Regions from separate parts of the Mycobacterium senriense genome, predicted to be linked through region 2. Evidence: riboswitches for the same ligand, from Rfam matches in the RefSeq annotation. Region 2 holds a riboswitch; the other holds the start of a gene.
The links. Region 2 has a riboswitch for magnesium ahead of MTY59_RS06855 (hypothetical protein). Riboswitches for the same ligand answer to the same signal wherever they lie in the genome.
Positions count from the first base shown of each region.

Region 1: another riboswitch for magnesium. It lies ahead of MTY59_RS23835 (Rv1535 family protein); the one in region 2 lies ahead of MTY59_RS06855 (hypothetical protein).

Region 1 covers NZ_AP024828.1:5,111,049-5,127,126, reverse strand. Annotated here, with positions in the region: gene MTY59_RS23865 (non-ribosomal peptide synthetase) at 1-3,148, shown strand, start outside; gene MTY59_RS23860 (hypothetical protein) at 3,932-4,105, shown strand; gene MTY59_RS23855 (AraC family transcriptional regulator) at 4,188-5,030, shown strand; gene MTY59_RS23850 (VOC family protein) at 4,984-5,385, shown strand; gene MTY59_RS23845 (carboxymuconolactone decarboxylase family protein) at 5,461-6,030, shown strand; gene MTY59_RS23840 (NAD(P)H-dependent flavin oxidoreductase) at 6,107-7,231, shown strand; M-box (ykoK) riboswitch at 7,415-7,600, shown strand; gene MTY59_RS23835 (Rv1535 family protein) at 7,881-8,132, shown strand; gene ileS (isoleucine--tRNA ligase) at 8,505-11,633, shown strand; gene MTY59_RS23825 (hypothetical protein) at 11,715-12,239, opposite strand; gene MTY59_RS23820 (DNA polymerase IV) at 12,390-13,790, shown strand; gene MTY59_RS23815 (asparaginase) at 13,755-14,711, opposite strand; gene lspA (signal peptidase II) at 14,759-15,409, shown strand; gene MTY59_RS23805 (RluA family pseudouridine synthase) at 15,402-16,078, shown strand, end outside.
Region 2 covers NZ_AP024828.1:1,427,951-1,444,028, forward strand. Annotated here, with positions in the region: gene MTY59_RS06845 (NADP-dependent oxidoreductase) at 1-882, shown strand, start outside; gene MTY59_RS06850 (NRAMP family divalent metal transporter) at 874-2,676, opposite strand; gene MTY59_RS06855 (hypothetical protein) at 2,792-2,998, opposite strand; M-box (ykoK) riboswitch at 3,238-3,410, opposite strand; gene MTY59_RS06860 (O-methyltransferase) at 3,535-4,194, shown strand; gene MTY59_RS06865 (acyltransferase family protein) at 4,197-6,191, opposite strand; gene MTY59_RS06870 (aldehyde dehydrogenase family protein) at 6,430-7,857, opposite strand; gene MTY59_RS06875 (thiamine pyrophosphate-binding protein) at 7,887-9,599, opposite strand; gene MTY59_RS06880 (CaiB/BaiF CoA transferase family protein) at 9,643-10,791, opposite strand; gene MTY59_RS06885 (SDR family NAD(P)-dependent oxidoreductase) at 10,805-11,755, opposite strand; gene MTY59_RS06890 (flavin-containing monooxygenase) at 11,752-13,599, opposite strand; gene MTY59_RS06895 (aromatic ring-hydroxylating oxygenase subunit alpha) at 13,596-14,996, opposite strand; gene MTY59_RS06900 (SDR family NAD(P)-dependent oxidoreductase) at 14,996-15,850, opposite strand; gene MTY59_RS06905 (SMP-30/gluconolactonase/LRE family protein) at 16,073-16,078, shown strand, end outside.

The DNA of each region.
Region 1 (16,078 bases), 2.1 Mb from region 2:
GCTGATGTCGCTGGACGTCGTCGACGAGCACGAGCACGCGTGGCTCGACGAGCGCGGCAACCGCGTCGTGTTGAGCCAGCCGGCGACCGGCAAGTCCATCCCGGCCATGTTCGCCGCGCAGGTGGCCAGCACCCCCGACGCGGCGGCGCTGGCCTTCGACGGCCGCTCGATGACCTACCGGGAGCTCGATGAGGCCGCCAACCGGATGGCGCACCTGCTGATCGAAGAGGGCGCCGGTCCGGGCGAGACGGTCGCGCTGCTGTTCTCCCGCTCCGCCGAGGCGATCGTCTCCATCCTGGCGGTGCTCAAGACCGGGGCGGCCTACCTGCCGATCGACCCGGCGCTGCCGGCCGCCCGAATCGAGTTCCTGCTCGCCGACGCCGAGCCGGTCGCCGTGGTCACCACCGCGGGCTTGCGCGGACGGCTGGACGGCTGCAGCCCGACGGTCATCGACGTCGACGACCCGGCGCTGGGCAACCAGCCCGGCACGGCGCTGCCGATCCCGTCGTCGGACAACATCGCTTACGTCATCTACACCTCGGGAACCACCGGTGTCCCCAAGGGCGTGGCGGTCACCCACGAGAACGTCGCGCAGCTGCTGGACACGCTGCACGCCGACCTGCCGGAGGCGGGGGTGTGGGCGCAGTGGCACTCACTGGTGTTCGACGTGTCGGTGCACGAGATCTGGGGCGCGTTGCTGCACGGCGGCCGCCTGGTGGTGGTGCCCGAGTCGGTCGCGGCTTCGCCCGACGACCTGCACGCGCTGCTGGTCTCCGAAGGGGTCACCGTGTTGAGCCAGACCCCGTCGGCGGTCGGCATGCTTTCGCCGGAGGGTCTGGAGTCGACGGCGTTGGTGGTGGCCGGTGAGGCCTGCCCGGTCGAGGTTGTCGATCGGTGGGCGCCCGGGCGGGTGATGATCAACGCGTACGGCCCGACCGAGGGCACGGTGTACGCGGCGATGAGCGCCCCGCTGGAGAGCGGAACGGGCTCGGCGCCGATCGGTTCGCCGGTGCCGCGGGCCGCGCTGTTCGTGCTGGACCGATGGCTGCGACCGACGCCCGAGGGTGTTGTCGGCGAGCTGTACATCGCCGGTCACGGTGTGGCCACGGGTTATTCGCGCCGGCCCGGTCTGACGGCGGGACGCTTCGTCGCCTGCCCGTTCGGCGGCCCGGGTGCGCGGATGTACCGTACCGGCGACCTGGTCCGGTGGGGCCGCGACGGCCAGCTCGAATACCTGGGTCGGGCCGACGAGCAGGTCAAGCTGCGCGGCTACCGCATCGAGCTCGGTGAGGTGCAATCGGCCCTCGCCGGACTGGACGGGGTCGAGCAGGCCGCGGTGATCGCCCGCGAGGACCGCCCCGGTGACAAGCGGCTGGTCGGTTACATCACCGGAACCGCCGACCCGGTCGGGATCCGCATCCAGCTCGCTGAGCGGCTGCCGGCCTACATGGTGCCGGCCGCGGTGGTGGTGTTGGACGCGCTGCCGCTGACCGTCAACGGCAAGCTCGACAAGCGCGCCCTGCCCGCACCGGAGTATCAGAAGCGCGGTGGCGAGTACGTCGCGCCGGCCGACCCGACCGAAGAGATCGTTGCCGACATTTTCGCCCGCGTCCTGGGCATGGAGCGGGTCTCGGTCGAGGACTCCTTCTTCGAGCTGGGCGGGGATTCGCTGTCCGCGATGCGGGTGATCGCCGAGATCAACACCGCCGTCAACGACGCCCTGTCGGTGCGCACCCTGTTCGATTCGCAGTCGGTCCGCGCGCTGGCGCACCGGATCACCAGCGGTGCCGACACCGAGGGCGCCGCCGGACCCGGCTTCGCGGCGGTGCACGGCGCCGACGCCAAGGAGGTGTTCGCCCGCGACCTCACGCTGGACAAGTTCATCGACGCGACGACGTTGTCGACCGCGCCGTCACTGCCCGGCCCGAGCGCCGAGGTCCGGACGGTCCTGCTGACCGGGGCGACCGGTTTCCTGGGTCGCTACCTGGCACTGGAATGGCTCGAGCAGCTGGAACAGGTCGACGGCAAGCTGATCTGCCTGGTGCGGGCCAAGTCCGACGAGGACGCGTGGCGCCGCCTGGAGCAGACCTTCAACAGCGGTGACCCGGAACTGCTGCAGCACTTCCAGGAACTCGCCGAAGAGCACCTGCAGGTCGTCGCTGGCGACAAGGGCCAGGCCAACCTCGGCCTGGACGAGGAGACCTGGCAGCGGCTGGCCGACACCGTCGACCTGATCGTCGACTCCGCGGCCGTCGTCAACGGCGTCCTGCCCTACAACGAGTTGTTCACCCCCAACGTCGGGGGCACCGCGGAGCTGATCCGGTTGGCGCTCACCACGAAGAAGAAGCCGTACGCGTACGTGTCGACTTCGGATGTGGGCCGCCAGATCGACCCGGCGGAGTTCACCGAGGACGGCGACGTCCGGGTCATCAGCGCCCGGCGCGTCATCGACGGCGGCTATGCCAACGGGTACGGCAACAGCAAGTGGGCGGGCGAGGTCCTGCTGCGCGAGGCCAACGACCTGTGCGGTCTGCCGGTCTCGGTGTTCCGCTCCGACATGATCCTGGCCGACACCACCTACGCCGGTCAGCTCAACGTGGCGGACATCTTCACCCGGATGATCCTGAGCCTCGTGGCCACCGGCACCGCGCCCAAGTCCTTCTACCAGCTGGACGCCGACGGTAACCGGCAGAGCGCGCACTTCGACGGCCTGCCCGTCGAGTTCGTCGCCGAGGCCATCGCCAAACTGGGTGCCCAGGTGATGGACGGGTTCGAGACGTACCACGTGATGAACCCGCACGACGACGGCATCGGACTCGACGAATACGTCGACTGGCTGATTGAAGCCGGCTACCCGATCGAGCGCGTCGGCGACTTCGGCGAGTGGTTGCAGCGCTTCGAGACCGGCCTGCGCGGCCTGCCGGAACGGCAGCGCCAGAACTCGGTCTTGCAGATGTTGACGTTGCTGCTGCGGGATCCGAAGAATCTGCAGCCCGCCGAGCCGGCCCGGGGTGCCTTCGCACCGACGGATCGCTTCCGCGCTGCGGTGCAGGAAGCGAAGGTCGGTGCCGACAACGACATCCCGCATGTCAGCGCGTCGGTGATCGTCAAGTACGTCACCGACCTGCAATTGCTCGGTTTGCTGTAACCCCTTACGACGAACGCGAATGCGGCGTGGTCCATCCGGACCACGCCGCATTCGTTTATCCGCCATTGGCGCTACCGGCTTGTCGGGGCCAGCACGTGTAACCCGGCGATAGCGGACAACGCCGCGACGCGTGGCTGTCGAATCCGGAAATCCCATCGCAACTAGTGCATACTGTGTGTTATCAGACTACTGTCTAGTAGTACTATAAGTATGTACACAACCTTGCGCCTAAATGACGATCCATCTTCTTAGTCATTTACAAGACAATACGTTCGTATAACCGTGGACAAACGGGGTACTCGCCTATTACAGTTTCTAATTGTTCGACCCATGTTGACTACGGGGTCTTCGGAGCGGGTGAGCGTTGACCGTTCGGTCGCGCACACTTTCGGATTTCGCCGTCTGGCCAAACGACGAGGAGCAACGAAAAATATCGGTCAGTGTTTGCCGACCGGGCATCCCGCCTGATTAACCGGATGCCCAAGGCAACGGTGTCGACGAGGACGCCTGCTGGCCAACGTGCAGCAGAACGAGGTGAAGCACCGATGACCGAAGTGCGATGCGAAAGATGCGTGAGAACTGTCAGGGCATCCAATGGGTCACCGTCACGGTCGGCCCTGCAGTTGCTGGGGTGGACTGTCATCGACGGTGACCGGTATTACTGCCCCACACACAGCGGAGATGGGTACGCAGCCAGGGCTATTTGAACGAGGCTGCGCCCTGAGCGTCTGCGGAGGAGCCCGCGCCGCGCTAGTCGATTCGGTTGTTGTGGGGGAGGCGGCGGTGCTTGTTCGTGACAAGGGTGCCGGCGAGGAGCGCCTCGTCTATGTGACCGGAGCCACTGACCCGGCCGACATTCGGGCCCGGTTGGGTCAGCGGCTCCTCACGTATGTCGTGCCCAGGACGAATTCGGCGATGACCGTCAAGGGACCTGACGTCGCAACCCCGCCGCGCTAGCGTGGCTGGGATGGGCGGCGAAGCGCAGCGCAGCTGGGAGTTCGTGGTGGCGCCGGCGCGGAAGGCGCCCGGCATCACGTCGATGGTGGGTTATCGCGCGCTGGAGGTGCCCGAGACTGTGCATCGCGGTCTGCCGTCGTCGATGTTGACGTTCATCGTCAGCCTCGACGACGGGGTGGAGGCCGCATCCACCGTCGATGGCCTCGCGAGTTCTCGGCCCAACCCATTGGTCCTCGGTGGATTACACGTGCAGGCCAGTCATGTGCGGCAGCGGCGTGCCCAAGCCGGTGTGCAGCTGGCGGTGCACCCGTTGGCGTCGCGCGCACTGTTCGGTATGCCCAGCGCCGAGCTGCCGGTCACCGCCTACGACGGTGTCGACGTACTCGGCCGTCGCGCGATCGAACTCTCCGAGCGTGTCGCCGGAGCGCGTCATTGGCCCGACGTCTTCGCAACTGTGGCTGATTACCTTGTCGACGCCCAGCGCCGCCACGACGATGTGGCCGTGCGTCCCGAGGTCGCGTACGCCTGGCGGCTGATGGAGCGCACTGGAGGCCGAATTCCTTTGAGCGCGTTGGCAGATCGCGTCGGGGTGAGTGCCAGATGGATGACCGCGCTGTTCCAGCGGGAGGTCGGCAGATCTCCGAAGACGGTGTTGATGCTCATGCGATTCCAGCACGCGACGGCCAGGATCGCGGCGTCGGCGCGTCGTGACGGCCAGGTCGACCTCGCCGCGGTCGCGGCCGACACCGGGTATTGGGACCAGGCGCACCTGACCCGCGAGTTCGGCCGGTTCGCCGGGGTGCCGCCGCGGGCATGGCTGGCCGAAGAGTTCCGAAACATACAAGACGGCGGGCACTCGTCCGGTTCACGATGGGACCATGACTACTTCGAATCCGACCGTCTGGTTGACGCTGCAGGCACATAACGCTCTCAAGCTCATCGACTACTACGTCGACGCGTTCGGCTTCGTCGTCGCGGCCCGGTACGGCGACGGCGACCGGGTCGATCACGCCCAGCTGAATTGGCCGGAAGGCAGCGGCGGGATCATGTTGGGCAGCCACAAAGCCGGGGCGGACTGGTCGCGTGAACCGGGAACCGCCGGCGGCTACATCGTCACCGGTGATCCCGCTGCCCTCTACGAACGGGTGCTCTCACACGAGGCGGAAATCGTTCGCCCGCTCGCCAAAACCGATTACGGTGCAACCGAATTCGCCGTCCGCGATCCTGAAGGCAACTTGTGGTCGTTCGGCGACTACGTTGGCGAACCGATGCCGAGCTGATCACCGGGACACCTGCGCCTGACTACCATGACGGTAGAACGCGACGTCCCGCCAGCACGGAGGAGTGCTCATCCGATGACAACAGCGCGCCTACCTCGACTGCCACTCGACGAAGCCAAAGCCGCCGCCGACGAAGCCGCCGTCCCCAACTACATGGCCGAGCTCAGCATCTTCCAGGTGCTGCTCAACCATCCGCCACTGGCGCGCGGCATCAACGACCTGCTCGCCACCATGCTGTGGCACGGGACCCTCGACTCGCGGCTGCGCGAGCTGGTGATCATGCGGATCGGCTGGCTCACCTCCTGCGATTACGAATGGACACAGCACTGGCGGGTGGCATCGCGGCTCGGCGTTCCGGCCGAAGATCTGCTGGGCGTGCGGGATTGGCCAGATTACGCGGAGTTCGGATCCATCGAGCGGGCGGTGCTTGCGGCGACCGACGACGTGGTCCGCGACGGCGCGGTGAGCGCCGCGAACTGGGCGGCATGTGAGCGTGAATTCGCTGGTGACACAACGATTCTCGTCGAACTGGTAACGGTCATCGGCGCCTGGCGGATGGTCGCGTCGATCCTGCAGAGCCTGGAGGTGCCGCTGGAGGAGGGCGTGTCCAGCTGGCCGCCGGACGGCCGGTCTCCCCGGTCGTAGCGCCGGCGCGCAAACATGAGTTGCCCACGCGCCGTGGCCGATTGACTTAGCAGTCGATAACTCTTAGCGTCGGGCAATGAGAACCAGGGTCGCCGAGATGCTCGGAGTCGAATTCCCGATCTGCGCCTTCAGCCATTGCCGCGACGTGGTGGCAGCGGTGACCAACGCGGGCGGCTTCGGGATCCTGGGCGCCACCGCGCACAGCCCTAAACGCCTGCAGAGCGAGCTGACCTGGATCGAGGAACAGACCGGAGGCAAGCCCTACGGAGTCGACCTGCTGCTGCCGCCCAAATACGTTGGCGCCGAGCAGGGCGGCATCGACACCACGCAGGCCCGCACCCTGCTGCCCGACGAGCATCGCGCGTTCGTCGACGACCTCCTGGCCCGCTACGGCGTCACCGCGACGGCAGAGCAGCCGCGCGCGTCGCTGGGTCGCCTGAACATCTCGCCCAAGACCTACGAGCCGCTGCTCGACGTCGCGTTCTCCAACAACATCCGGCTGATCGCCAGCGCGCTGGGCCCGCCCCCGGCGGACCTCGTCGAACGCGCGCACGACCGGGACGTGCTGGTGGCCGCGCTGGCCGGGACCACCCGGCACGCGCAACGGCACGCCGCCGCGGGCGTCGACCTGATCGTCGCGCAAGGCACCGAGGCGGGCGGGCACACCGGCGAGGTGGCGACCATGGTCCTGGTGCCCGAGGTCGTCGATGCCGTGGCGCCGGTGCCGGTGCTCGCCGCCGGCGGCATCGCCCGTGGCCGTCAGATCGCCGCGGCGCTGGCCCTGGGCGCCGAGGGCGTGTGGTGCGGCTCGGTGTGGCTGACCACCGAAGAGGCCGAGACGGCGCCCGTGGTCAAGGAGAAGTTTCTGGCCGCCAGCTCGTCGGACACGGTGCGGTCGCGCTCGATGACGGGCAAGCCGGCGCGGATGCTGCGCACGGCCTGGACCGAGGAGTGGGAGCGGCCGGAAAACCCGGATCCGCTGGGCATGCCGTTGCAGACCGCGCTGATCACCGAGCCGCAGCTGCGCATCAACCAGGCCGCCGCCCATCAGGGCGCCAAGGCGCGTGAGCTGGCCACCTACTTCGTCGGGCAGGTCGTGGGCTCACTGGACCGGGTCCGGCCGACGCGTTCGGTGGTGCTGGACATGGTTGAGGAGTTCATCGACACCATCGGCCGGCTCGAAGGCCTGGTGGAGAAGTGATTCGCGGCGGCCAAGCCATCCGCACGGAATTGACGAATTCCTGACGGCCGCCGGGCGTACGCCCAGCTCAGCGCCGTGAACCTGGCCGAATGCTGTGTGCGCTCCTAATGAATGCGTACAGAATCTCCGACACGCTATCCAGGGATTTGACCCCACCATAGCCGTCGTGCATCATCGGTCGGGTAAGCACCTCGTTAGGTGAGGCGTCTACACGAATACAGGCCACTGACCCCGAACGTCGAAAGACGCCCCGGGTCAGGACAGCTCCTCCCGGCTTAAGGGTTGAGCCCAGGTGGCTTCCGGCTCGGATTGTTTTTCCAGGCCAGGACACGTCGTGTGGTGCCGAAGCTCTGACGAGTGAGGTGCGGATCCCCGACGGTCGTCGGGTTCTGCTCCTTTGCTGCGCATAGATTGCATGCGACCCGCGCATGCGTCGTGACCGCGAGGAGGTGAGGGACACATGAGTTCTAGCGATAGTCCGGACCGAAGTCCGAACTGTGTTTCGTCCCGATCCGGTCTCCGGCGCGACCTTCTCGGCTGAGTCGTCGCAACGCTAAGTGGCTATCGCCCAAGCGTTCTGAGATCACACGGGATGGGACACACGTCAGTCCAGTCAATCCCCGTTGGATCTCCCCTCTAGGAGGCGAAGATGACCGCAGCTTTCTACGACGAAGTGCTCACCGTAGCGCCCGCCCCCACGCTGACCGTGGTGCGCGACACCGACACGATCCCGGCTCCGGCCGAGGCTCCCGTGACCAAAGCCCGCCGCCGGTCCGACAACGCATCGTTCGGCGCCGGGGGCGACCCGCTGGTCGACGGCGCCGCCCGCCTGCTGAGCGTCCCGGTGCGTCACGTGTACGCCGCACTGTGGCGGGTCGGCGTCCTCGAAGTCCGCGCCTGAAAGACGAACTTCGATGGACGCCGAACAACCGTGGCTCCAAGAGGTCGCCTGGCCGCAGACGTAGCTCTGCGCCTTGGTGACCCCTTGGAGTGCACCCGGATTTGCGGGTCTTCGTAGAATCGATCTACTGGCGTCGATCCGGCCATCACCGGGGAGCCTTCGGAAGAACAGCCGTCCTGGCTCAGTAGAACCGAACGGGTAGGCCCGTCACAGCCGTCATCGAGCGGCCACGCGAAAGCGCGGCAAGCGGGGTGGTACCGCGGCGCTCGCGCAGCCAGCGCGTCGTCGTCCCCGGTTTGCACCGTGGCACAGGAGACAACGCGCATCGTGACCGACACACCCGGCCCCGCAGCTGACCTCGAGGCTCAGCCGGTGGACTCCGTCCAGGCCTACCCCAAGCCGGCCGGCGGAGCGCCGGACTTCCCGGCGCTCGAGCTCGAGGTGCTGGACTACTGGGCCCGCGACGACACCTTCCGGGCCAGCATCGCCCGCCGTGACGGCTCGCCGGAATACGTGTTCTACGACGGGCCGCCGTTCGCCAACGGGCTGCCGCACTACGGGCACCTGCTCACCGGCTACGTCAAGGACATCGTCCCGCGCTACCGAACCATGCGCGGCTACAAGGTGGAGCGCCGGTTCGGCTGGGACACCCACGGGCTGCCGGCCGAGCTCGAAGTCGAGCGCCAGCTGGGCATCACCGACAAATCGCAGATCGACGACATGGGCATCGCCGCGTTCAACGACGCCTGCCGCGCCTCGGTGCTGCGCTACACCGACGAATGGCAGGCCTACGTCACCCGCCAGGCGCGCTGGGTCGACTTCGACAACGACTACAAGACGCTGGACCTGCCCTACATGGAGTCGGTTATCTGGGCGTTCAAACAGCTCTGGGACAAGGGCCTGGCGTACGAGGGCTACCGGGTGTTGCCCTACTGCTGGCGCGACGAAACCCCGCTGTCCAACCACGAATTGCGGATGGACGACGACGTGTACCAGAGCCGCCAGGACCCCGCGCTCACGGTGGGATTCAAAGTCACCGGCGGTGCCCTGGATGGCGCTTATCTGCTGGTGTGGACGACGACGCCGTGGACCCTGCCGTCCAACCTGGCGGTCGCCGTCAACCCCGACGTGACCTACGTCGAGGTCAAGGCCGAGGGCAAGCGTTTCGTCCTCGCGGAGCCGCGGCTGGCCGCCTATGCGCGTGAGCTGGGCTTCGAAAAGGGCGAGGAGCCCGAGATCCTGGCCACCCACCGCGGCGCCGACCTGCTCGGCACCCGCTACCTGCCGCCGTTTCCGTACTTCATGGATACTGCCAACGCATTTCAGGTGCTGCCCGGCGAGTTCGTCACCACCGAGGACGGTACCGGCATCGTGCACATGGCGCCGGCCTACGGCGAGGACGACATGGCGACCACCGACAAAGTCGGCATCACCCCGGTCACGCCCGTCGATTCCAAGGGGCGCTTCGACGCCTCGGTCCCGGATTACCAGGGGCAGCACGTCTTTGACGCCAACCCGCACATCATCCGTGACCTGAAGAACGGCAGCGGTCCCGCCGCGGCCAACGGTGCGGTGCTGCTGCGCCACGAAACCTACGAGCACCCCTACCCGCACTGCTGGCGCTGCCGCAACCCGCTGATCTATCGGGCGGTGTCCTCGTGGTTCGTCGCGGTCACCGAGTTCCGGGACCGGATGGTCGAACTCAACCAGCAGATCACTTGGTACCCCGAGCATGTCAAGGACGGCCAGTTCGGCAAGTGGCTGCAGGGCGCCCGCGACTGGTCGATCTCACGAAACCGCTACTGGGGCACCCCGATTCCGGTATGGAAGTCCGACGACCCCGCCTACCCGCGGGTCGACGCCTACGGCAGCCTCGACGAACTCGAACGCGACTTCGGGGTGCGGCCCACCAACCTGCACCGGCCCTTCATCGACGAGCTGACCCGGCCCAACCCCGACGACCCGACCGGGGCCAGCACGATGCGCCGCATCCCCGACGTGCTCGACGTGTGGTTCGACTCGGGATCGATGCCCTACGCCCAGGTGCATTTCCCGTTCGAGAACGCCGACTGGTTCGACGGCCATTACCCGGGCGACTTCATCGTCGAGTACATCGGGCAGACCCGCGGCTGGTTCTACACCCTGCACGTGCTGGCCACCGCGCTGTTCGACCGTCCCGCCTTCAAAACGTGTGTGGCACATGGCATCGTGCTGGGATCCGACGGCCAGAAGATGAGCAAGTCGCTGCGTAACTATCCCGATGTCAGCGAGGTGTTCGACCGCGACGGCTCCGACGCCATGCGCTGGTTCCTGATGGCCTCGCCGATCCTGCGCGGGGGCAATCTCATCGTCACCGAGCAGGGCATCCGCGAAGGTGTGCGCCAGGTGCTGCTGCCGTTCTGGAACGCCTACAGCTTCCTGGCCCTCTACGCGCCCAAAGTCGGTACCTGGCGCACCGATTCGACGCAGGTGCTGGACCGCTACATCCTGGCCAAGCTCGCCGAGCTGCGCGACGACCTGACCCATGAGATGGACACCTGCGACATCTCGCGGGCCTGCGAGCAGCTGCGTCAGTTCACCGAGGCGCTGACGAATTGGTATGTGCGACGGTCGCGTTCGCGGTTCTGGGAAGAAGATGTCGACGCCATCGACACCTTGCACACCGTGCTGGAGGTGATGGCGCGGCTGGCCGCGCCGCTGCTTCCGTCGGTGACCGAGATCGTGTGGCGCGGCCTGACTGCGCAGCGGTCGGTGCACCTCACCGATTGGCCGCAGGCCGGCGACGTGCCCGCCGACCCCGACCTGGTCGCCGCGATGGATCAGGTCCGCGAGGTCTGCTCGGCCGCGTCCTCGTTGCGCAAGGCCAAGAAGCTGCGGGTGCGGTTGCCGCTGCCCAAACTCACGGTGGCGGTGGAGAATCCGCAGCGGCTGGAGCCGTTCGCCGATCTGATCGCCGACGAGCTCAACGTCAAGAGCGTCGAGCTGACCGACGCGATCGACACCTATGGCCGCTTCGAGCTCACCGTCAACGCGCGGGTGGCCGGGCCGCGGCTGGGCAAGGATGTGCAGGCGGCCATCAAGGCGGTCAAGGCGGGGGAGGGCGTCGTCAATCCGGACGGCACCCTGACCGCCGGACCCGCGGTGCTGCAACCCGAGGAATACAGCTCACGGCTGGTCGCCGCCGACCCGGAATTCACCGCGGCCCTGACCGACGGGGCGGGCCTGGTGGTGCTGGACGGCACGGTGACCCCCGAACTCGAGGCCGAAGGCTGGGCCAAGGACCGGATCCGCGAGCTGCAGGAGCTGCGAAAGTCCACGGGTCTGGATGTGTCCGACCGGATTTCGGTGGTGATGGCCGTGCCCGGCGAGCGGGCCGACTGGGCGCGCACTCACCGCGACCTCATCGCGGGCGAAATCCTGGCCACCAGTTTCGAATTCGGCGATCCGGCCGATGGCGCCGAGATCGGTGACGGCGTGCGGGTGAGCATCGCCAAGGCCTGAGCGCTCGCCGGGGTATCGGCGAGCGTAACGCCACGGCGGAATTCGGACGCAATTTTCGCCGTGGCGTTACGCTCGCGGCGGTCAGCTCCTCGATCGCAGCGCATGGTGGACATGCGGCCAGAACGGCATGCCCACCGCCACCGTCGCCCCGGTGGCGATCACGCCCACCGCGACGTCGACGCTCTTGCGGCCATCCGAGGCCCAGTAGACGTCCTTGAGGTCCAACAGCAGCGCCAGCTCGTCGACGATCATCGCGTTGGCGGCACCGTACGCCACCGCCGCCGCGGGATGCCGCCGCTGCTTCTCGCTTCCGCGCAACCCCACACCGGCCACCGTCGCCAGCATCCCGATCCCGATGTTGTAGTGGTGAAAGTGCTTGCCGCCCAACGACACACCGCCGCCGGATGGTCCATGGCCGGCGCGGATCCAGTGGGTGAGGCCGCGCAGGCCCGCGAAGGTCAGGGTGAACGACGCCCACGCCAACACGGTGGCCTGCTCGCCGGGCTGCAGGCGTTCGTTCCATTGATGGCGCAGCCGCTCCCATCGCGTCGAGGGCGACGCGCTCCCGTGCGGAGCGGCCGCGTCGCCCTGCCTGTTGTCCGTCATTTGATCGCGCGCCAGCGCAGCCGGCCTGCGCGAAGCTCGACCGCCTCGGCCCAGCGCTGCGAGTTGCAGATCCGGCGGTGCGCCAGGTTCATGGCCATGACAAAACGTTAGTCCCAACTGGCCCTTCGCGTGGGCCCTAGCATCGAGCGTGTGGAGTCGCGGTGGGTGCTGCACCTGGACATGGACGCGTTCTTCGCCTCCGTCGAGCAACTCACCCGCCCGACGCTGCGCGGGCGCCCGGTGCTGGTCGGTGGTGTGGGCGGGCGCGGCGTGGTGGCCGGGGCCAGCTACGAGGCGCGCGTGTTCGGGGCGCGGTCGGCCATGCCCATGCATCAGGCCCGCCGGCTGGTCGGTGTCAGCGCGGTGGTGCTGCCGCCGCGCGGCGTGGTGTACGGGCTGGCCAGCCGGCGCGTCTTCGACACCATCCGCGCCGTGGTGCCCGTGGTCGAGCAGTTGTCCTTCGACGAGGGATTCGGCGAACCCGCTCAGCTCGCCGGAGCGTCCGCCGAGGACGTCGAGGCGTTCTGCGAGGACCTGCGACGACGGGTCCGCGACGACACCGGCCTGATCGCCTCGGTGGGCGCCGGGTCGGGCAAGCAGATCGCCAAGATCGCCTCCGGGCTGGCCAAACCCGATGGTGTCCGGGTGGTGCGCCGCGCCGAAGAACGACCGTTGCTCGGCGGGCTGCCGGTGCGCCGGCTGTGGGGGATCGGCCCGGTCGCCGAGGAGAGGCTGCATCGCCTCGGCATCGAGACCATCGGCGAGCTGGCCGCGCTGACCGAGGCCGAGGCGGCCAACATCCTGGGCGCCACGATCGGGCCGGCGCTGCACCGGCTGGCCCGGGGAATCGACGACCGCCCGGTCGCCGAGCGCGCCGAGGCCAAGCAGATCAGCTCCGAATCGACCTTTGCCGCCGACCTGACCAGCCTGGAGCAGTTGCGTGAGGCCATCGAGCCGATCGCCGAGCACGCCCATCACCGCCTGCTGCGCGACGGCCGCGGCGCGCGCACCGTCACCGTCAAACTGAAGAAATCCGACATGAGCACGCTGACCCGGTCCGCGACGCTGCCCTATGCCACCACCGAGGTCGCCGCGCTGGTGGGCATGGCCCGCCGCCTACTGCTCGATCCGCGCGAGATCGGGCCCATTCGCCTTCTCGGCGTGGGCTTTTCGGGGCTGAGCGATGTGCGCCAGGAATCGCTGTTTCCCGAGTTGGAACTGGCGGCGCCGCAACCGGATTCGCCGTCGGTGGAGACCGCGACGGAGGCGATGTTCACTCCGGGGCCCGATGAGGCCGGGTGGCGGGTCGGCGACGACGTCGCCCACCGCGAGCTCGGGCACGGCTGGGTGCAAGGCGCGGGCCACGGCGTGGTCACCGCGCGGTTCGAAACGCGCTGCTCCGGCCCCGGACCCGCCCGGACGTTTCCCGCCGACGGTGGCGAGCTGGTGCGCGCCAACCCGATCGATTCCCTGGATTGGCCCGATTACGCCGGGGGGCTGCAGGCCGATGCGCTGTCAACCCCAGCGGGCGACGACGTCGGCGACCGGTAGCTCCGCGGACAGCGCGGCGATCAGCAGGACGCGCGCCTGAGACGGTCGCAGCCGCGGCACCATCACCGCCCCGGCCGCCGCCATGTCGTGGCCGGGACCATAGCTGGCGCCGACCCGGCCGCCGGGGACGCGGGTGGACACCGCGACGACGACCCCGTCGCCGCAGTGCCGGCGCACCGCGTCGACCACCGCAGGTCCGGCGTTTCCCGAACCCAGCGCCTCGAGCACCACACCCCGCGCCCCGGCGGCCACGCACGCATCGAGGGCCACCGCGTCGCTGCCCAGGTATGCCGCGACGATGTCGACGCGCGGCGCATCGGTGGCCCGCAGTTCGCCGGCGTACGGGCGGGTCTTCGGGCCGGTGAGGGCCACGTCGCCAGCCACGGTGCCGAGCAGCCGGCCGGTGAAGCCGCTGAGGTCCTCGGTGGCCACCTTGCTCATGCCCAGCGGTTGCAGCACCCGGCCGGCGAAACACAGCACCACGCCCAGGTCGCGGGCGGCCGGGCTGGCCGCCACCGCCAGGGCGTCGCGCACATTCGCCGGGCCGTCCGCCTCGGGGGCGTCGGCGCTGCGCATGGCGCCGGTCAGCACCACCGGGGCCGGGCCGGCATAGGTGAGCTCGAGCCACAGCGCGCTTTCCTCCATGGTGTCGGTGCCGTGCAGCACCACCACCCCGTCGGCCCCGCCGTCGACCGCGGCCGTCACCGCGTCGCGGATCCGGTCCCAATCGGCCAGGGTCAGCTCCGAGCTGTCAACTGCCAGCAGGTCAACGACGTCGACGTCGTGTTCTTCGCGGAAGGGCGCCGTCAGGTCGGATCCGCTGTACGAGGGTCGATGCACCCCGTCGGCGCCGGTGCCGGTCGATATCGTGCCGCCGGTGGCGATCACGGTGAGGCGGGCCATGGTGGCATCATTGCGCATCGCCGCGATCATGGAGCCTGCGTGGGGCAGTAGGGGATGATGGGGAAGTGCCCGAAGAACCAACGAACTCGACTGAGCCGGTGACCTCAGCCGAAGAGGCTGGTGCGGCCGCCCCGGTCGAGCCAGACGCGGAGCCCGACACCGCCGCTTCGCCCGCACCCGCTCCGCGGCGGCTGCGGCTGCTGCTGTCGATCGCGGCGGTAGTCCTGGCCCTCGACGTCGTCACCAAGGTCCTTGCCGTCAAACTGCTGCCGCCCGGCCAGCCGGTGCCGATCATCGGCGACACGGTGACGTGGACCCTGGTGCGCAATTCGGGTGCGGCCTTCTCGATGGCGACCGGGTACACCTGGATGCTGACGCTGATCGCGACCGGTGTGGTGGTCGGCATCTTCTGGATGGGACGCCGGCTGGTGTCGCCCTGGTGGGCGGTGGGCCTGGGCATGATCCTCGGCGGCGCCATGGGCAACCTGGTCGACCGATTCTTCCGCGCCCCCGGGCCGCTTCGCGGGCATGTCGTGGACTTCCTGTCGGTGGGCTGGTGGCCGGTGTTCAACGTCGCCGACCCCTCGGTGGTCGGGGGCGCCATCCTGTTGGTGGTGCTGTCGATCTTCGGATTCGACTTCGACTCGGTGGGTCGGCGCACCGCCGGCGACCGGCGTAAGGAAGAAGGCGACAGCCAGGACAGCGCGGGTGAGTGACCGCTCGATGCCCGTCCCGGAGGGATTGGCGGGCATGCGTGTCGACGCCGGGCTGGCCCGCCTGCTGGGGCTGTCGCGCAGCGCGGCGGCGGCGCTCGCCGAAGACGGCGGCGTCGAACTCGACGGCGTCCAGGCCGGCAAGTCCGACCGGCTGACCGGCGGCGCCTGGCTGCAGGTGCGGCTGCCCGAGGCGCCCGCCCCGCTGCAGAACACGCCGGTCGACATCGAGGGCATGACGATCCTGTACTCCGACGACGACATTGTCGCGGTCGACAAACCGGCGGCGGTGGCCGCGCACGCGTCGGTCGGCTGGACCGGGCCCACCGTGCTCGGCGGACTGGCCGCCGCCGGCTACCGGATCACCACCTCGGGCGTGCCCGAGCGGCAGGGCATCGTGCACCGCCTCGACGTCGGCACGTCCGGGGTGATGGTGGTGGCGCTGTCCGAGCGGGCCTACACCGTGCTCAAGCGGGCGTTCAAACAGCGCACCGTCGACAAGCGCTATCACGCGCTGGTGCAAGGACATCCGGACCCGTCCAGCGGGACCATCGACGCGCCGATCGGGCGTCACCGCGGGGGCGAGTGGAAGTTCGCGGTCACCAAGGACGGCCGGCACAGCCTCACCCACTACGACACCGTGGAGGCCTTCGTCGCCGCCAGCCTGCTCGA
Region 2 (16,078 bases):
GTCGCCGACATCGAGATGCCCTCCCCCGAGCCCGGCGAGGTCGTCGTCGAGGTTCGAGCCGCCGGGATAAACCCCGGCGAGGCCGGCATCCGGGTCGGGGCGATGCACGAGATGTTCCCGGCCACCTTCCCCTCCGGACAGGGCAGCGACCTGGCCGGCGTCGTCACCGCCGTGGGACCTGGGGTCACCGAGTTTTCCGTCGGCGACGAAGTCCTGGGATTCAGCCTGCGTCGGTCCAGCCACGCCACCCACACCGCGGTTCCGGTGAACCAGTTGATCCGCAAACCGGCCCAACTCGGTTGGGAGGCAGCGGGTTCGCTGTACGTGGTCGGGGCGACCGCCTATGCGGCCGTCCGCGCGGTGGCACCCCAACCGGGTGAGACGATCGCCGTGTCGGCCGCCGCGGGCGGGGTGGGCAGCCTGGTCGTGCAGCTCCTGGTGCTGCGCAAGGCGCGGGTGCTGGGCATCGCCGGGCCCGGCAACGCCGAGTGGCTGCGCGCGCATGGTGTCATACCGATCGCCTACGGTGACGGGCTCCTCGAACGGCTACGCGAGGCGGCACCGGATGGCATCGATGCATTCATCGACCTGTTCGGCCCGGACTACGTCCAGCTCGCCGTCGATCTCGGCGTGGCGCCCGAGCGGATCGACACCATCATCTCGTTCCAGAAGGCGGGGGAGGTGGGCGCCAAGACCGAGGGCAGCATGGAGGGCTCGACGCCCGAGGTGCTCGCCGAGATGGCCGACCTGATCGTCTCCGGAGCCATCGAGTTCGACATCGCCGCAACCTACCCGCTGGACCGGGTCGCCGACGCGTATGCCGAGCTGGAGCAGCGGCACACCCACGGGAAAATCGTTCTGCTGCCCACTAACTCACAGTGAGGCTGCCGGCCCGACCACACCTGCCTGCACGATCTTGATGATGACGAAGGCCACGGCCACCACCAGGTAGCCCCGCAGGGTGAACAGCCCCGCCCGGCGCATCGGCGACATCGTCGGCCGATCGAGTAGCGCGAGGTTGGGGGTCTGCCAGCCGGCCCGGTCCTGGCGACGTACGGCCCGGCGCTCGGCACGCGTCAGCGACGCGGCCTCGTCGAGTTCGTCGACCTCCTCTGGGTCCAGGCCACCGCCGAGCGTGCGCACGATGGCTTCGGCGTCGGTCAGGTTGCGGTGCCGTCGGCCAACGACGATCATCATCGCGCCGGCGACGATGCCCAGCACCGCTCCGCCGGCAAGGCCCTCCTCGAGCGTGGCGGTGGACAGGTTCGGAAAGAAGGTGGCGGCCGTCAACGCCAGCGACAGCAGCACCAGACACCACACGATGGTCCACGCAATGATGTTCTGCCGCACCGTGTTCACCCACGGGCCCAGCACCGCCCGGTCGTTGCACAGCAGCACCAGAAAGACGGTCGCCGAGGGAAGCAGGACACCGGCGAGCGCCTGCACACCCTGCGTCACCAGGCCCAGGATGTGGTCGGGGCTGAAGGAGACCGCCGCCGAAACTCCGAGCAGTATCGCGTAGCCACCGTAGAACAGCGGGGCCTCGCTGATCTTCCAGTGCAACGAGTGCCGCTTGCCCATGGCATCACCGACCGCGTAGGTGGTTGACAGGCCGACGGCGTTGGCGCCGATCAGCGATGCGTCCAGCAGGATGATCGCGAACAGCACCCCCAGCGTCCCGCCCAGATGCTTCGACAATCCCGCGGCGACCGCGCCCGCATCGGTGAAGTGACCCGCATCGGCGGTGTCGGTCAACCCGAACGCCGCCACGGCCATCAACGCCGTCGCGCCGACCATGACCACGACGATTCCGATGGCCAAATCCGCTCGGCCGTAGGGGATCCAGCGGGCGGTGATGCGCTTGTCCACCACGTTGGACTGCTGGAAGAACAGCTGCCACGGCGCGACCGTGGTGCCCACGATCGCGACCACGAGCAGCAGCACCGTGGAGTTGAGGCCGCCCGGGAACTGCGGGATCAGGCCGGCCACCGCCGTTTTCGGGTTCGGATGCACCAGCCACACCATCGGGAAGACCAGCACGTTCACCGCAATCAGCAGGAACATCAGCCTCTCCCAACGGCGGAACGACCCGCCGGCCACCACCGCGAACAGCAGCACGGCCGCGGCAGGGACGGCGACGACCCTCGGGCAACCCAGGAACCCGAGAGCCAGTGAGACGCCGATGAATTCGGTCACGATCGTCAGAGCGTTCAGGACCAGCAGATCACCGACGCTGAAGGCGCCCCAGAACTTGCCGAACCGCTCGAATATCAAGCGCGCGTGCCCGACCCGGGCCACCGCGCCGAGCCGTAGCACCATCTCCTGGTTCACGTACAGCACCGGAATCAACAGTGCCAGCGTCCACAACAGTCCCATGCCGTAGTTCTGGCCGGCCTGCGCGTAGGTCGCGACGCCGCCGGCGTCGTTGTCGCCCACCATAACGATCAACCCCGGACCGGTGATGACCGCCAGTGTGCGCAGCCGGCGCCAGCGTCCGCTGAACGCCCCGTAGCCGCCGTCCCCGTCGCGCCGGATGCGCCCGAACGCGCCGACGATGTCGCCGACGTGCGCGGAATCGAGCACCGTCGGGCTATGCGCCTCGCGGCGTGCGTCTTCCCGCGCGGCAGCAGCGAATCCCGAGTCGCGGCGACGGCCGCCGGTGTCGATCGAAGTCATCGAATCCTCGCTATCTCGAACACTTCTCACCTCGTGATGAGGCAGTCGCGGTTGCGGCACTCAACGCGCCTGCGGCGACGGGCGGCGCTGTGACGCCCGTCGCCGCGGCGGTGGTTCAGCGGTCCGAACCCGAGGCGTGGCCACCCAGCGATGCGGTGACCATCGCGATCGGCATCCTCGACACGTACAGGTTGGCCCGCTCCTGCTGGGTCAGGCCGGCCTGCCAGTGAAACCTGTTGGCCAACAACCGGCCTGCACGCAGCATCGAGCGTCCGCGCATCCGGGAAGCGGTGGAAAAACGGTGCGTGATAACAAAAGCCATGATCTTCTTCTCCTGACGGAGGCCCGATCGGCATCGGCACGGCTGCTCGGCCGCGCAGCACCAGGAGAGGTCAGGCGGTGAGAGAAATGCCGGAACCGGATCGGGACAAGACGGATTTCGGATAGGGACTATCGCCGGGACTCATCTCGCCCTCACCTCCTCACGGCCAAGACACACGCGGGTGTCACCACATTCACCTGAACGAAAGAGGCAGGAATGACCCGCGTCACATGCCGCGGGTCGCACCCCTCTCGTCGGAGCTTCGGCACTGCACGGCGTATCCGGAACATTCCAGAAGCCACTTGGGCTCAACCCTTGGGTCCGGGAAGAGCTGTCCTGACCCGGGGCGTCTCTCGACGTTCGGGGTCAGTGGCCTGTATCCATGCAGACGCCTCACCTACCGAGGTGCTTGCGGGGTCCATAGTGGCACCGCGGTCGCGGGCTCGTCAAACGCGTCGTCAAACGCTTAACGGATCCCTGACGCCCGGCGCGGCTCTCCCAGCGCCCGCCCAGGCTGCGCGCCTAGGCTCGATGCCATGACCACAACGTTGCAGGATGCCCGGGTCGCTTCGACGCTCGACCGCATGTACGCCGAGTCGAAAAACCAGATGGCGCTGTTGCGCGAGCGGCGCGGCACGTTCGATCGCCCGATGACCGCACAGGAGCGGGCCGAGGCGATGAGCGAGTTCTACATCCCGGTGACACCGGAAGCAGGCAGGCTGCTGTATTCACTGGTACGCGCCACCCGCCCGGCCACCATCGTCGAATTCGGCATGTCTTTCGGCATTTCCGCCGTGCACCTGGCCGCCGCGGTGCGCGACAACGGCACCGGCCGGGTGGTGACCACCGAACTCAGCGATACCAAGATCGCCGCGGCCAAGCAGACGTTCGCCGAGACCGGTCTCGACGACGTCATCACCATCCTCGAAGGCGACGCGCTGTCCACGCTGGCGGACGTTGCGGGGCCGGTCGATTTCGTCTTGCTCGACGGCTGGAAGGACCTGTACCTGCCCGTGCTCGAGTTGCTGGAACCGCGCCTGTCACCCGGTGTGCTCGTCATCGCCGACAACGCCAGCTCGGCCGACATGGCGCCCTATCTGGACCGGGTGCGCAACCCGGAGAACGGCTACGTGAGCTTCAACTTCCAGGTTCGCGACAGCGACAGCATGGAGATCAGCTGCCGCACAAGCGGTTAGGACTACCTCAGCGATTCCTCGAGCCACGGCGTCAGCCACTTCACCCCTTCGGGGGTGAGGTGGACGCCGTCGCTGCGGACCTTGATGCCGTCGACCTTGGCGGTGTAGACACCGTCGGGGCACAGCTTCTTGTTCAGGTCGAGGATCGCGACGTTCGGGTGGTGGCTGACGGTCTTGCGCAACATGGTGTTCCACAGGTTGACCCGGTCCGGCTGGTCCTCCGGATACAGCCGGCCGTCCGGCTTTTCACCACCCCGGCTGTAGGGGACGGTCGCGACCACCACGTGCACACCGGTGGCACTCACGATGGTCAACGCCCGTTCGAGCTCACCGTTGAGGTAGGCGTCGAACGTCGGGTCGCCGATGTGGGTCCACTGGCCCTCGTTGACCCGGTCCACCGTTTCCCAGCGACCGATGACCAGCAGCGCGACGTCCGGCTGATCCTGGCTAACCTGCCTCGACCAGCGAATCGGCCAGCCGTCGCATTCGGATCGTTGCTCGAGAGTCTGACCGATGTAGCGGTACGGCGTGCCGCGCACCAGGCTGCATCCGATGACGGTGTGGTCGAGGAACGCAAACCCCGGCGTCGGGGGCAGGTAGTGCATCCAGGTCCACCCGATCGAATCACCGAACACCGAAACGGTGAACGGCCGGTTGGCATCTCGGGGCCGGGTGCCGCCGGGCGGCGACGGCGAGACCGCCGCGACCGCCGAGACGCCGGGCGGTAGGCCGACCTCGCGCAGACCGGGCCCGGTGCCCACCGGGACCACCAGCAGGGTCACCGCGGCCGCGCTCGCCACGGTCGCGGCCGCCAGCGGCAGCAGCGGCACCCGCGCCGGTCGCCAGCGCCGGATGGGTTGTTCGAGCAGCCAATACGATGCCGCGGCCAGCACCAGCGTGGCGCCGCACCGCGCGGCGAACAACGGCAGCCCGGACCACCCGGTGCGTTCGCCGTTGAGCGCCAAGAAGATTGGCCAATGCCACAGGTAGACGCCGTAGGAGATGGTTCCCAGCCACACCAGCGGGCGCAACGCGAGCGCGCGGGCGATGAGGCCGCGCTGCTCCAGCGCGACGGGTGCGATCACGATTACCGCCGCGATCGCGACCCCGATCAGCAGGCCGTGCCGGAATTCACCGCTGGCGCCGGTGGCGTAGTGCGTCGCCGCCGCCAGCCCCGCCAACCCGAGCAACGGCAGAACGCGCGCCACTCGGCGACCCCATCGGGTACGGATCATGCACCAGCCGCGGTTCATCGACGGCCAGTCCCGAACCAGGAGGGCGGCCGACGCGGCGCCGACCAGCAGCGCCTGCGCGCGGGTGTCGGTGCCGAAGTAGATCCGGTCGCGGGTGCCATCCGACGTCATGACGATGGCGAGCGCAGCCGAGGCCAGTGCTCCCACGGTGGCGATCAGAAACGTGGCTAACCGCACGCCGCCGACGGTCGCCCGGGTCGAGCGGCGCCTGGCGCGGGCCGCGAGCAGCAGGGTGACCGCGATCAGCAGCACCGGCCAGACGAAGTAGTACTGCTCCTCCACCCCGAGTGACCAGGTGTGCTGTAGCGGCGAGGGCGGGGCGCCCTGGGTGAAGTAGTCGGTCTTCTGAGCGACGAACCGCCAGTTCGCCATCCATACGAAGGCCGCGATGGCGTCGTCGCGCAACCCGGTCAGCGACCGGTCGGGCAGCAGCTGGCGGGCCGCGGCCACGGTGAGCACCATCAGCACCAGCGCGGGCAGCAGTCGCCGGGCGCGCCGGATCCAGAAACCGGTGAGCTCGATACGGCCGCTGCGTCCCAGCTCGTCCAGCAGCAGCGAGGTGATCAAAAATCCGCTGAGGACGAAAAAGACGTCTACGCCGATGAATCCGCCGCTGACGCCGGGAATGCCGCCGTGTCCGATGAGCACCAGTGCAACCGCGATCGCGCGCAGCCCGTCGAGCGCCGGGATTCCGCTGGCCCGCTCCGGCCGGTCCCAGATCGCCAGCCGGCCGACGCGGCGCATGGGGGCGACCCATCGGCGCCGAGTACGACGAGCCGGTGCGGGGTGAGACCCGCCCGGCTCGGTGCTTACTGTCAGCGCGCCGTAACTACCATCTCGCCCGGCGCCAAGGTTGATGCCGATACGTCGCTGCCCCTCCTGTTGAGTTCAGCAAGCCAGCCTAGAGGCGGGCGCGCAGGATCAGGTGGAGGACACGCGAGGTGTTTTTCGCCGCGCTGCGTTCGGATTTCGGCCCGACCCGTCAGGCCTTGTCAGGCGCGTAGCCCAGGGTGCTTTTGACCTCCAGGTACTCGTGGAAGCCGAATTCGCTCCATTCGCGACCGTTGCCGCTGCGCTTGTACCCGCCGAACGGTGCGTTCATGTCGAACGCGTGATTGATGGTCACCCATCCCGCGCGGATCTTGCGGGCGACGTCGCGCGCCGTGTCGAGGTCGGCCCCCGAAACGAAGCCGGCGAGGCCGTATTGGGTGTCGTTGGCGATCTCGACGGCGTGGTCGAGATCGTCGTAGCCAAGGATGCACAGCACCGGCCCGAAAATCTCCTCACGCGCGATCGTCATGTCGTTGGTGACGTGCGCGAAGACCGTCGGCTTGACGTAGTAACCTTTGTCCAGTCCGTCCGGCCGGCCCGGGCCTCCCGCAACCACGGTCGCACCCTCGTCGACGCCCTGCTGGATCAGGCGCTGCACCTTCTCGAACTGCGTCCTGGACGCCACCGGCCCGATCGCGGTCGCGTCGTCGGTTCCCACCGCGACTTTCTCGGCGGTTTCCCGCGCGATGGCAATGGCCTCGTCCATCCGGGAATTCGGGACCAGCATGCGCGACGGCGCGTTACAGCTCTGCCCGGAATTGGGCATCATGTTGGCCACGCCCGCACTGACGCCCGCGGCGAAGCCGCTGTCGTCGAGGACGATGTTAGGGCTCTTGCCGCCGAGTTCCTGGGTCACCCGTTTGACGGTCGCGGCGGCGTTGGTGGCCACGTCCACACCGGCGCGGGTGGATCCGGTGAACGACACCATGTCAATGTCGGGATGGCTCGCCAGGGCCACGCCGACGCCCGCGCCGTCACCGTTGATCAGGTTGAACACCCCTGCCGGCACGCCCGCGGCATCCAGGATCTCGGCGAAGATGTAGGGCGAATACGGCGCCACCTCAGAAGGTTTCAGGATGACGGTGCAGCCGGTCGCCAGCGCCGGGTAAACCTTGACCGCGACCTGGTTGATCGGCCAGTTCCAGGGCGTGATCAGGCCGCAGACGCCGATCGGTTCCTTGGCGATCAGCGTCGCCCCTTTTTGTTCGGAGAACGAAAAGTTCTTCAGGGCGTCGATCGCGGTGGTCAGGTGGCCGATCCCGAGAAAGACCTGAGGCCCCGCGGCCAGCGAGGGCGGCGCGCCGATCTCCTCGGTGACCGCCTCGGCGAGATCGTCCGCGCGCTTCTGGTATTCGGCGAGGATGGCCTGCAACAGGTCCAGGCGCTGCTCGCGGGTGCTCTGCGACCAGCCGGTGAAGGCCCGCCGGGCGGCCTGCACCGCCACGTCCACGTCGACCGCCGATCCCAGCGAGATCTTGCCGGAAACCTGCTCGGTTGCCGGGTTCTCGACGTCGAAGGTGTTGGGGCGCACCGGGTCGACCCACTGTCCGTCGATGTAGAACTTCAGGTATTCGCGCATGACATCGATCCTCTTTCTTCCTGCGGGCCCTACTGGGTGCCTTCGGCGTACCAGGTCCGGAATCGGTCGTACTTGGGCATCTCCTCGGAATTGGCCTTCGGATCGATGCACACGTGCACCACACCGACTTTGCCACTGGCGTAGGCGCGAGCGATCGCCGGGCCGATCTCTTCTTCCTTCTCGACATACTCACCGTGGCACCCGAAGCCCTCGGCAACCTTGTCCATCCGGACGTCCTTGCTCCAGTGCACACCGGGCTGCGGCGACGGCTGGGAGAAGGTGCGCTTGTACACGCCCACTTCCAGGCCCCACTGGTGGTCGACACCCACCACGCACACCAGCGGAAGGTTTTGCCGCGCAGCGGTTTCCAACTCGGCGATGTGGAACAGGAACGCCGAATCGCTGGTCAGCAGCATCACCGGGCGCTTGCCGCCCTCGGCGACGGAGGCTCCGATCGCGTAGGGCAGGCCGGTCCCCAGGTGGCCGAAGTTCTGGTTCCAGATCACGTCGCGCGGCTTGGACTGCGAGTAGGTCCACTGGAAGATCACGGTCGCGCCGCCGTCGCGCACCATGATGCCGTCCTCGAGCGCATTGAACGCCTTGGTGGCTTCGACGACGTAGCGTGCCGGATGGATCGGCGAGCGTCCGGACGGTGCCGATTCCGCCATATCCGCAAGCTCTTTCGCATCCTTTTCGATCAGGGCCTGTAGCGCGGGTGCGGGCTTGCGTGGGGAATCCTTGAGCGCGGAGACCAGCTGCGGTATGACGCCGCGCAGATCGCCGACCAGCGCCACGTCCATCGGACGGTTGACGCCGATGGCGGCCGGGTCCTGCTCCACGTACACCCACTTGCGGTTCGCATCGTTGCCGGCCCAATGCTGGGTCCGGCCGTAGTGCATCGGCTCACCGAGTTCGGTGCCCAGCGCGACGCACAGGTCGGATTCCTCGACCGCCTCGTTGGCGGCCGGGGAGAACAGATAGGGGAACGTCCGATCCTGCAGTCCCGGGATGAACGAGGTGCCGCCGGAGGTCTGGATCACCGGGCAGGCCATCAGCTCGGCCAGCTCCTTGACCTGATGCTGGGTGCGGGAGGTGTGGACCCCGTGTCCAACCAACAGGATCGGGCTGTCGGCCTCGCGGATCAGCTTGGCCGCTTCGGCCACCTCACGGTCGCCCGCGCCCTGGTTGACCAGCCGATACCGGTGCGGCGGCGGCGGATCCGCGACATCGAGCTCCGCCAAGATGACGTGCGACGGGTACTCGATGTAGGCCGGGCCGGGGGTGCCGGACATGGCGCGCCGGATCGCCTCGTGGACGATTTCGTCGGTCTGGTCGGCGTACTCGATGGATGCGCTGTACTTGACCGACGACGCGAAAAGGGGCTCCTGGCGGACGAATTGGATGCGACCGCGCCGGACCCGGCGTTCGGTGATGCGGGCGCGCTGACCGCCGAGGAAGATCACCGGCGAGTTCTCCACGAGCGCGCACTGGATCGCGCCGGCGATGTTGGCCATGCCGGGTCCGAGCGTGCCGATGCACAGCCCGGGCTTACCCGTCATCCGCGACGCGGCTTCGGCCATGAATCCCGCACTCAGCTCGTGGTGCGGTGCGACCACCGACCAGCCGCGGGCGTCGGCCTCGGCGAACATGTGCACGAAGTTCGGGTCCGGGATGCCGAACAGCGTGTTCACGCCCTCGGCCTCGAACAGGTCGAGGATGCGATTGTAAACGGGCACGCCCATGGTCTTCAAACTCCTTCATCAGCAATATATTTCGTTGAGATCGCTATCCGGAACCAGGAACACCGTCGACCGCCAGGCCCAGCTGGTCGAGGATCTCCGCGGTGTGTGCGCCCAGCTCGGGTGCGGGCCCGGCGACGCGGCCCGGTGTCTGGGAGAACCAGGTGGGTACGCCGGGGAAGCGCACCGGTCCGTGCGGGCTGTCCACCGTCTCGAACATGCCGACGGCGTTGAGATGCGGGTCGTCGAACAGCGCGCCGGGCGTGTTCAGCGGTGCGGCCGGTATCTCGAGTTCGCGCAGCAGCGCCAGCCACTCCGCGGTGGTCCGCTCTTTCATGGTCTCGGCGACCAGCCCGTAGACGGTGTCGATCTCGCGGGCGCGCTGTTCCAGCGTCGAATACAGCTCGCTGGCCCACGGTGGCTGAACGGCTTTCATGAAGGCGTTCCAGTGCTTGTCGTTGTAGATCAGCGCGGCGATGTAGCCGTCGCTGGTGCGGTACGGCCGGCGGTTGGGCGCCACGGTGCGCGGGTACACCGCCGGCCCCAGCGGGGGGTCGAACAGGGCGCCGTTGGCATGTTCGACGAGCATGAACGAGGCCATGGTCTCGAACATGGCGACCTCGACCTCCTGCCCCTGTCCGGTGCGCTCGCGGTGGAACAGCGCCATCGTCGTGGCGTACAGCGCCGTCAGGCCGGCGATCTTGTCGGCCATGATGGTTCCGACGTAGTCGGCCTCGCCGGTCAGTTGCTGTTGCACCGCCGGCAGGCCGCATTCGGCCTGGATCGTGTCGTCGTAGGCGGGACGGTCGTGGTCGGGCCCGCGTCGGCCGTATCCGTAGCAATTGGTGTAGATGACAGCGGGATTGATCGCGGCGACGTCGTCGTAGCCGAAGCCGAGCTTGGCGATCGCCTTGGCACGCATCGAGTGGATGAACACGTCGGCGGTCTCGATGAGCGCGCGCAGCGCGCGTGTTCCGGCGTCGGTCTGCAGGTCCAGCACGATGCTGCGCTTGCCGCGGTTGACGTTGACGAACACCCCGCTCATGCCCGGCGCCGGTCCCACCGAGATGAATCGGGTGTTATCGCCTTGCGGTGGTTCGACTTTGATCACGTCGGCGCCCATGTCGGCCATGATCTGCGTGCAGTACGGGCCCATCACCATCGCGGTGAGGTCGATCACGCGCACGCCGGCCATCGGGCCCGTCGGGCTAGCCATTGAGCGCTCCTTGGTCGGTTGAGCGGTGAGCCAGTTCGAAGCTGTAGCGGATGTGCTCGTTGTGCCCGTCGGGGACGACCGGAAAAATGAGTGGCGCCTCGACGTACCGGATCGCATCGAGGTGGTTGCCGACCTCCTCGATGGTCCACGACGGCCGGCTCACGCCCGGGCTCTCCACGATGACCGCCCGCGCCACGCGACCCGCCAGCGCGATGAACAATTCGCCCGTCACCGAACAGGATTCGTGCGCGAGCCAACCCACGACCGGCGCGACGAGCTCGGTGCCCATCGGCGGGTAGGCCGAGGTGTCGATGCCGTCGGCCATCCGCGTCACCGCGGCCGGCACGATCGCGTTGCATCGCACGCCCTCGGCGGCGCCTTCGAGAGCGACGACATTGGACAGCCCGATCACGCCCGCCTTGGCGGCCGCGTAGTTGGCCACATTGTGGTTTCCGTACAGGCCGCCGATCGACGACGTCAGCACGACGCGGCCGTAGCCCGCCTCACACATCAGCGGAAAGGCCGGCCGCACCACGTGGAAGGCGCCGCGCAGATGCACGTCGAGCACGGCGTCGAAGTCCTCGTAGCTCATCTCCTTGAGCGAGCCGCGACGGACGTTGCCGGCGTTGTGAATCAAGATGTCGATTCGACCGAAGTTGTCGACCGCCGTCTGGATGATCTCCAGCCCGCCGTTGCTGGTGGCCACCGACGCGCTGCACGCGACGGCCCCTCCCCCGGCTGCGGTGATCTCGGCGACCACCTGCTCGGCCGGCCCCTCGTCGGCCCCGTCGCCGTCGAGCTCGCCGCCGGCGTCGTTGACGACCACCTTCGCGCCGCGCGAGGCGAGCAGGTGTGCGTAGGCGCGGCCCAGCCCCCGACCGGCTCCGGTCACCACGGCAACACGGTCGTCGAATCGCAGTTGGGGCCCCAGGGTTTCGCTCAAGTGCCGAGCACCAACCCGTCCAGGTCGCCCTTGTCGCGCCACACCCGCAGCAGGTCCTCGAAGGCGTAGAACCCCGGACCGTACGGCTCGCCCAGGTGTGACCGGATTCCTTCTCCCCCGCCGCCGCCTTCGTTGTTGTAGTAGCCGGGCGTGCATTGGGCGTCGAATGCCGAGTTGTCGACTGCGGTTTCGCGGATGGTCGCGCACCACTCCTCTTGCGCCGCTTGGCTGGGCTCCACGGTGGTCGCACCCCGTTTCAGCGCCTCGGCGATGATGTAGGCGATGTGCTCGCCCTGCAGCTCGTAGTTGGCGGCGATGTTGGCGGAGATGCCCACCTGGGTGAAGCCGGTATAGAACTGGTTGGGGAAGCCGCGGCTGGTCATCCCGTGCAGCGTCTTGTAGCCGTCGCCCCAGTAATCGAACAGCGACAGCCCGTCGCGTCCCTCGATCGTTTCGATCGAGTAGCGGCGGCTGATCTCGGTGGTGATTTCGAAGCCGCTGGCGTAGATGATGCAGTCAACCTCGTACTCGACACCGTTGGCGACCAAACCCTTCTCGGTCGCGCGTTCGACGCCCTTGCTCGATGACACGTCGACCAGCGTCACATTCGGTCGGTTGAAGCTGGCCAGGTAGTCGTCGTTGGAGCACGGGCGCTTACATAGGAAGCGGTAGTACGGCTTGAGGGCTTCGGCGGTCGCGCCGTCGTCGATCAGGGTGTCGATGCGGCGCCGCAGCCGCTCCATGATCTTGTAGTCCTCTTCCTCCCGGATGGCCATGAACTGCTCGGGGGTCAGCGACGCGGGATCGTCCAGTGCGAGCACCCGGGCGGCGGTGTTGCGCCCGAGCTCGGTCCAGAAGTCGCAGACCAGATCCGGCTGGCCCAGCGCCATGCCCTCGAACGTCCACGAGTGGAAGTTGCGCTGCCGCTCCCGTTGCCAGCCGGGCCGCAGCGTCTTGACCCATTCCGGATCGGTCGCGGTGTTGTTGCGGGCGTCAACGGTCGACGGCGTCCGCTGGAAGACGTAGAGATGCTTGGCGTCACGGGCGAGGAAGGGCACGATCTGGATGCCCGTGGCGCCGGTGCCGACCACCGCGACGCGCTTGTCGGCCAGCTTGTGCAGATTGCCGCTGACATCCCCACCGGTGTAGTCGTAATCCCACCGCGACGAGTGAAAGCTGTGGCCGCCAAAGGTTTTGATGTCGGGGATGCCGGGCAGTTTCGGGCGGTGGAACGGGCCGGACGCCAGGACGACGAACCGGGCGCGGATATCGTCGCCGCGGTTGGAGCTGATCCGCCAGCGCTTGATCCCCTCGTCCCACCGTAGGTCGTGCACCTGGGTGGAGAAGATCGCCGAATCGTAGAGGCCGAATTGCTTACCGATGTTGCGGCAGTGCTGGAAGATCTCGGCACCGTCGGCGAACTTCTTCGACGGCATGAAATCGAGCTCTTCGAGAAGCGGTATATAGCAGTAGGATTCGTTGTCGCATTGGATGCCGGGGTACCGGTTCCAGTACCAGACTCCGCCGAAGTCGCCGCCGAGCTCGATGACACGGACGTCGTCCACGCCGGCCTTCTTCAGGTAGGCCGCCGACAGCAGGCCACCGAATCCGCCGCCCAGGACCGCCACGTCGATGTCCTCGCAAATCGGCTCGCGCGGCGTCGCGGGCGTGTACGGGTCGACTTCGTAGTAGCCGGCGAAGTCGTCCTCCAACTCGATGTACTGCTTGGAACCCTCTTTGCGCAGCCGCTTTTCACGTTCGTGGGCGTATTTCTCGCGCAGCGCGGCGATGTCGAAGTCGTCGGGCGTCTGCGTGGGCCCGCAACCGTCTTGGTACATCGTCATGCCCCGGGGTGCTCCTTCCCTGATAGTTCCTGGGGCTCACCGGCTCCCATATATCTCGACAATTGGTAGTGCAGGTTGACGGTGCTGCGCTCGCGGTACGGATTGGGCTTGGTGCCCGGGAAGCCGAGCGACTTCATGCCTTGCTGCACGGCGGCCATGTTGGAGAAGTCCTGCGGCAGCACCGACCGCCACCGGGGATCACCGACCGGCGTGTACTCCCACTCGGTCTGGGGTTCTTGGCCTTTCGGGTACAGCTCGAAGACGGACACCTCGAAAATGCACTTGTTCGGGTTATAGCTCGGATGCGGCCGCGCGCCGTAGCACAGCGCGACCGTCAGACCCTGACCGATTTGGAAATTCGGAAAGATTTGCCACGCGGTGCCGGCCTGTCCGAGGATGTCGGGGGGGATCGTCGGCCAGATCACGCCGCGGGCCTCGTCGTCGCGGCGCGCCGACGCCAGCCAGTGCTCGAGGACCTTGTCGGGCGGTGTGCCCTCGGGCAGTTCGTGGACCAGCCGCTTGGCGGCGTTCACCAGCGTCTCGGTGGTGGAGGTGTTGGTTTCCTCCATCGTGTAGATCTGCATCTCGGCGGTTGACACCCGCGGGTCGCCCCCGGTGCCGAGGCGGATCTTGGACTTGGTGGCCTCCAAATCCTTTGGCGCGTCGTAGCCGATGTTGCTGTGTTTGCCTTGCGCCTTGGCCCAGCCCTTGAATTCGCCGAACTTGTTGAACTCCGGGTGCGTCGTGAAGACGTGGTAGGTCTCGTTGAAGGCCTCCATCGCGACTTTCCAGTTGCAGTCGAAGGACAGCCACCTGCGCCATTTGTAGCGCATGTTCTCCAGGCCGAACGGGTCGAGAATTTTGGCGGCCGGGAACAGGAAGTCGGCGAGCGGCTCACAGTCGGGGTCCATGTTGATCCACAACCAGCCGCCCCACGTATCGACCCGTACCGGTCGAAGATGGGTGTTGTCGGGCGTCAACGCTCCCTGCCAGTCCTGCTGTTCGCGGATGTGTGTGCACGCGCCGTCGAGGCCGTAGGTCCAGCCGTGAAAGCCGCAGACAAACGACTTTCGGGTTCGAGCACAGGCGTTCTTGGCGCCCTCGGGTGTGTCGATCAGCCGGCGGCCACGATGCATGCACACGTTGTGGTGTGCGTGGAATTCCTGTTCTCCGGTGCGCACCACGATGATTGAGTCGTCGAGAATGTCGTAGGTCAGGTAACTGCCCACATCCGGCAGCTCCTCCACGCGGCCGACCTGCTGCCAGACCTTGCGCCACAGCTTGTCCCGCTCGGCGCGCGCATAGTCCTCGGAGATGTATGCCTCGACCCCGATCGTCATCGGCGTCGACAGTTCTTCGGCAGCTTCGGGATTCACGCCCTTGGCCAGGTCGGTCATCACATCCTCCTAATCGCCGCGCGGAAGGATTCGTCTTTGAGGAACAGCGAGGTGTTGTCGGTGCCGAGGTGGCTCCACTTGAGGTCCAGGCCGCCGTCGACGAGCAACGTCTGACCGGTGACGTAGCTCGACAGCTCGGAGAGCAGAAACAGGATGGCGCCGGCCTGCTCCTCGGGCCGCCCGCGACGGCCCATCGCGATCGCCCGCCGGTCGCGATCGGGGTCCTCGTCGACGTAGGTGCGCGAGGCCGCGGTCTCGGTGACGCCGGGCGCCACGGCGTTGACCCGAATTCCCGCCTGCGCCAACTCGACGGCCATGGTGCGCGTCATCGCCGTGATCGCGGCCTTGGCCGTCCCGTAGGCGATGTGGAACGGCGCGGAGTTCATGCCGCTGATCGAGGAGATCGACACGATCGACCCCTGCCGTCGCTGCGCGACGAGTTCACTGGCGACGGCCTGGCTCATGAAGAATGCCGTTTCGAGATTGTCGGCGAAGATCTTGCGCCAGTCGCCGCGCGACACCCTGGTGGACGGCATCCACGTCGACGGCTCCGCGCCGCCGGCGACGTTGACCAGCCCGTACAAGTCGCCGTCGGCGCGGCGCGCGTGGTCGATCACCGCGGCGATGCCCTCGTCGGTCGACGCGTCGGCCGCGACGGGCACCACGGGCAGCCCCTGCTGAGCCAGCGGGGCGACGTGTTCGTCGAGGTTCTCCTTCGACCGGCTCACCGCGATCACGGTGGCCCCGGCCCGCGCGGTCATGGCGGTGACGGTCGTGCCGATGCCGCCCCCGCCGGCGCCGGAAACCACCACGACGCGGCCGTCGAGCCCTAGAAGTTCCCCGTGATCGGCCATGACCTGCTTTCCCCTGCCGCCATCGCGTCACGCGTCCGCAGCGGGATCAATCCGCGCACCTTGTCCGGACAAAATATCGCATTCTGTCCTTTGGAGAACACTATTCCGATCGTTGGACTTGCCTGTCAAGGTGGGTTCGCCGCCCATCGGCGGCTATTGTCTGGACTAGGCGGAGTTGATAGCGTCCAGCCCAAACGGCTGACGGAAGGACCTCGGCGAAGCATGTCC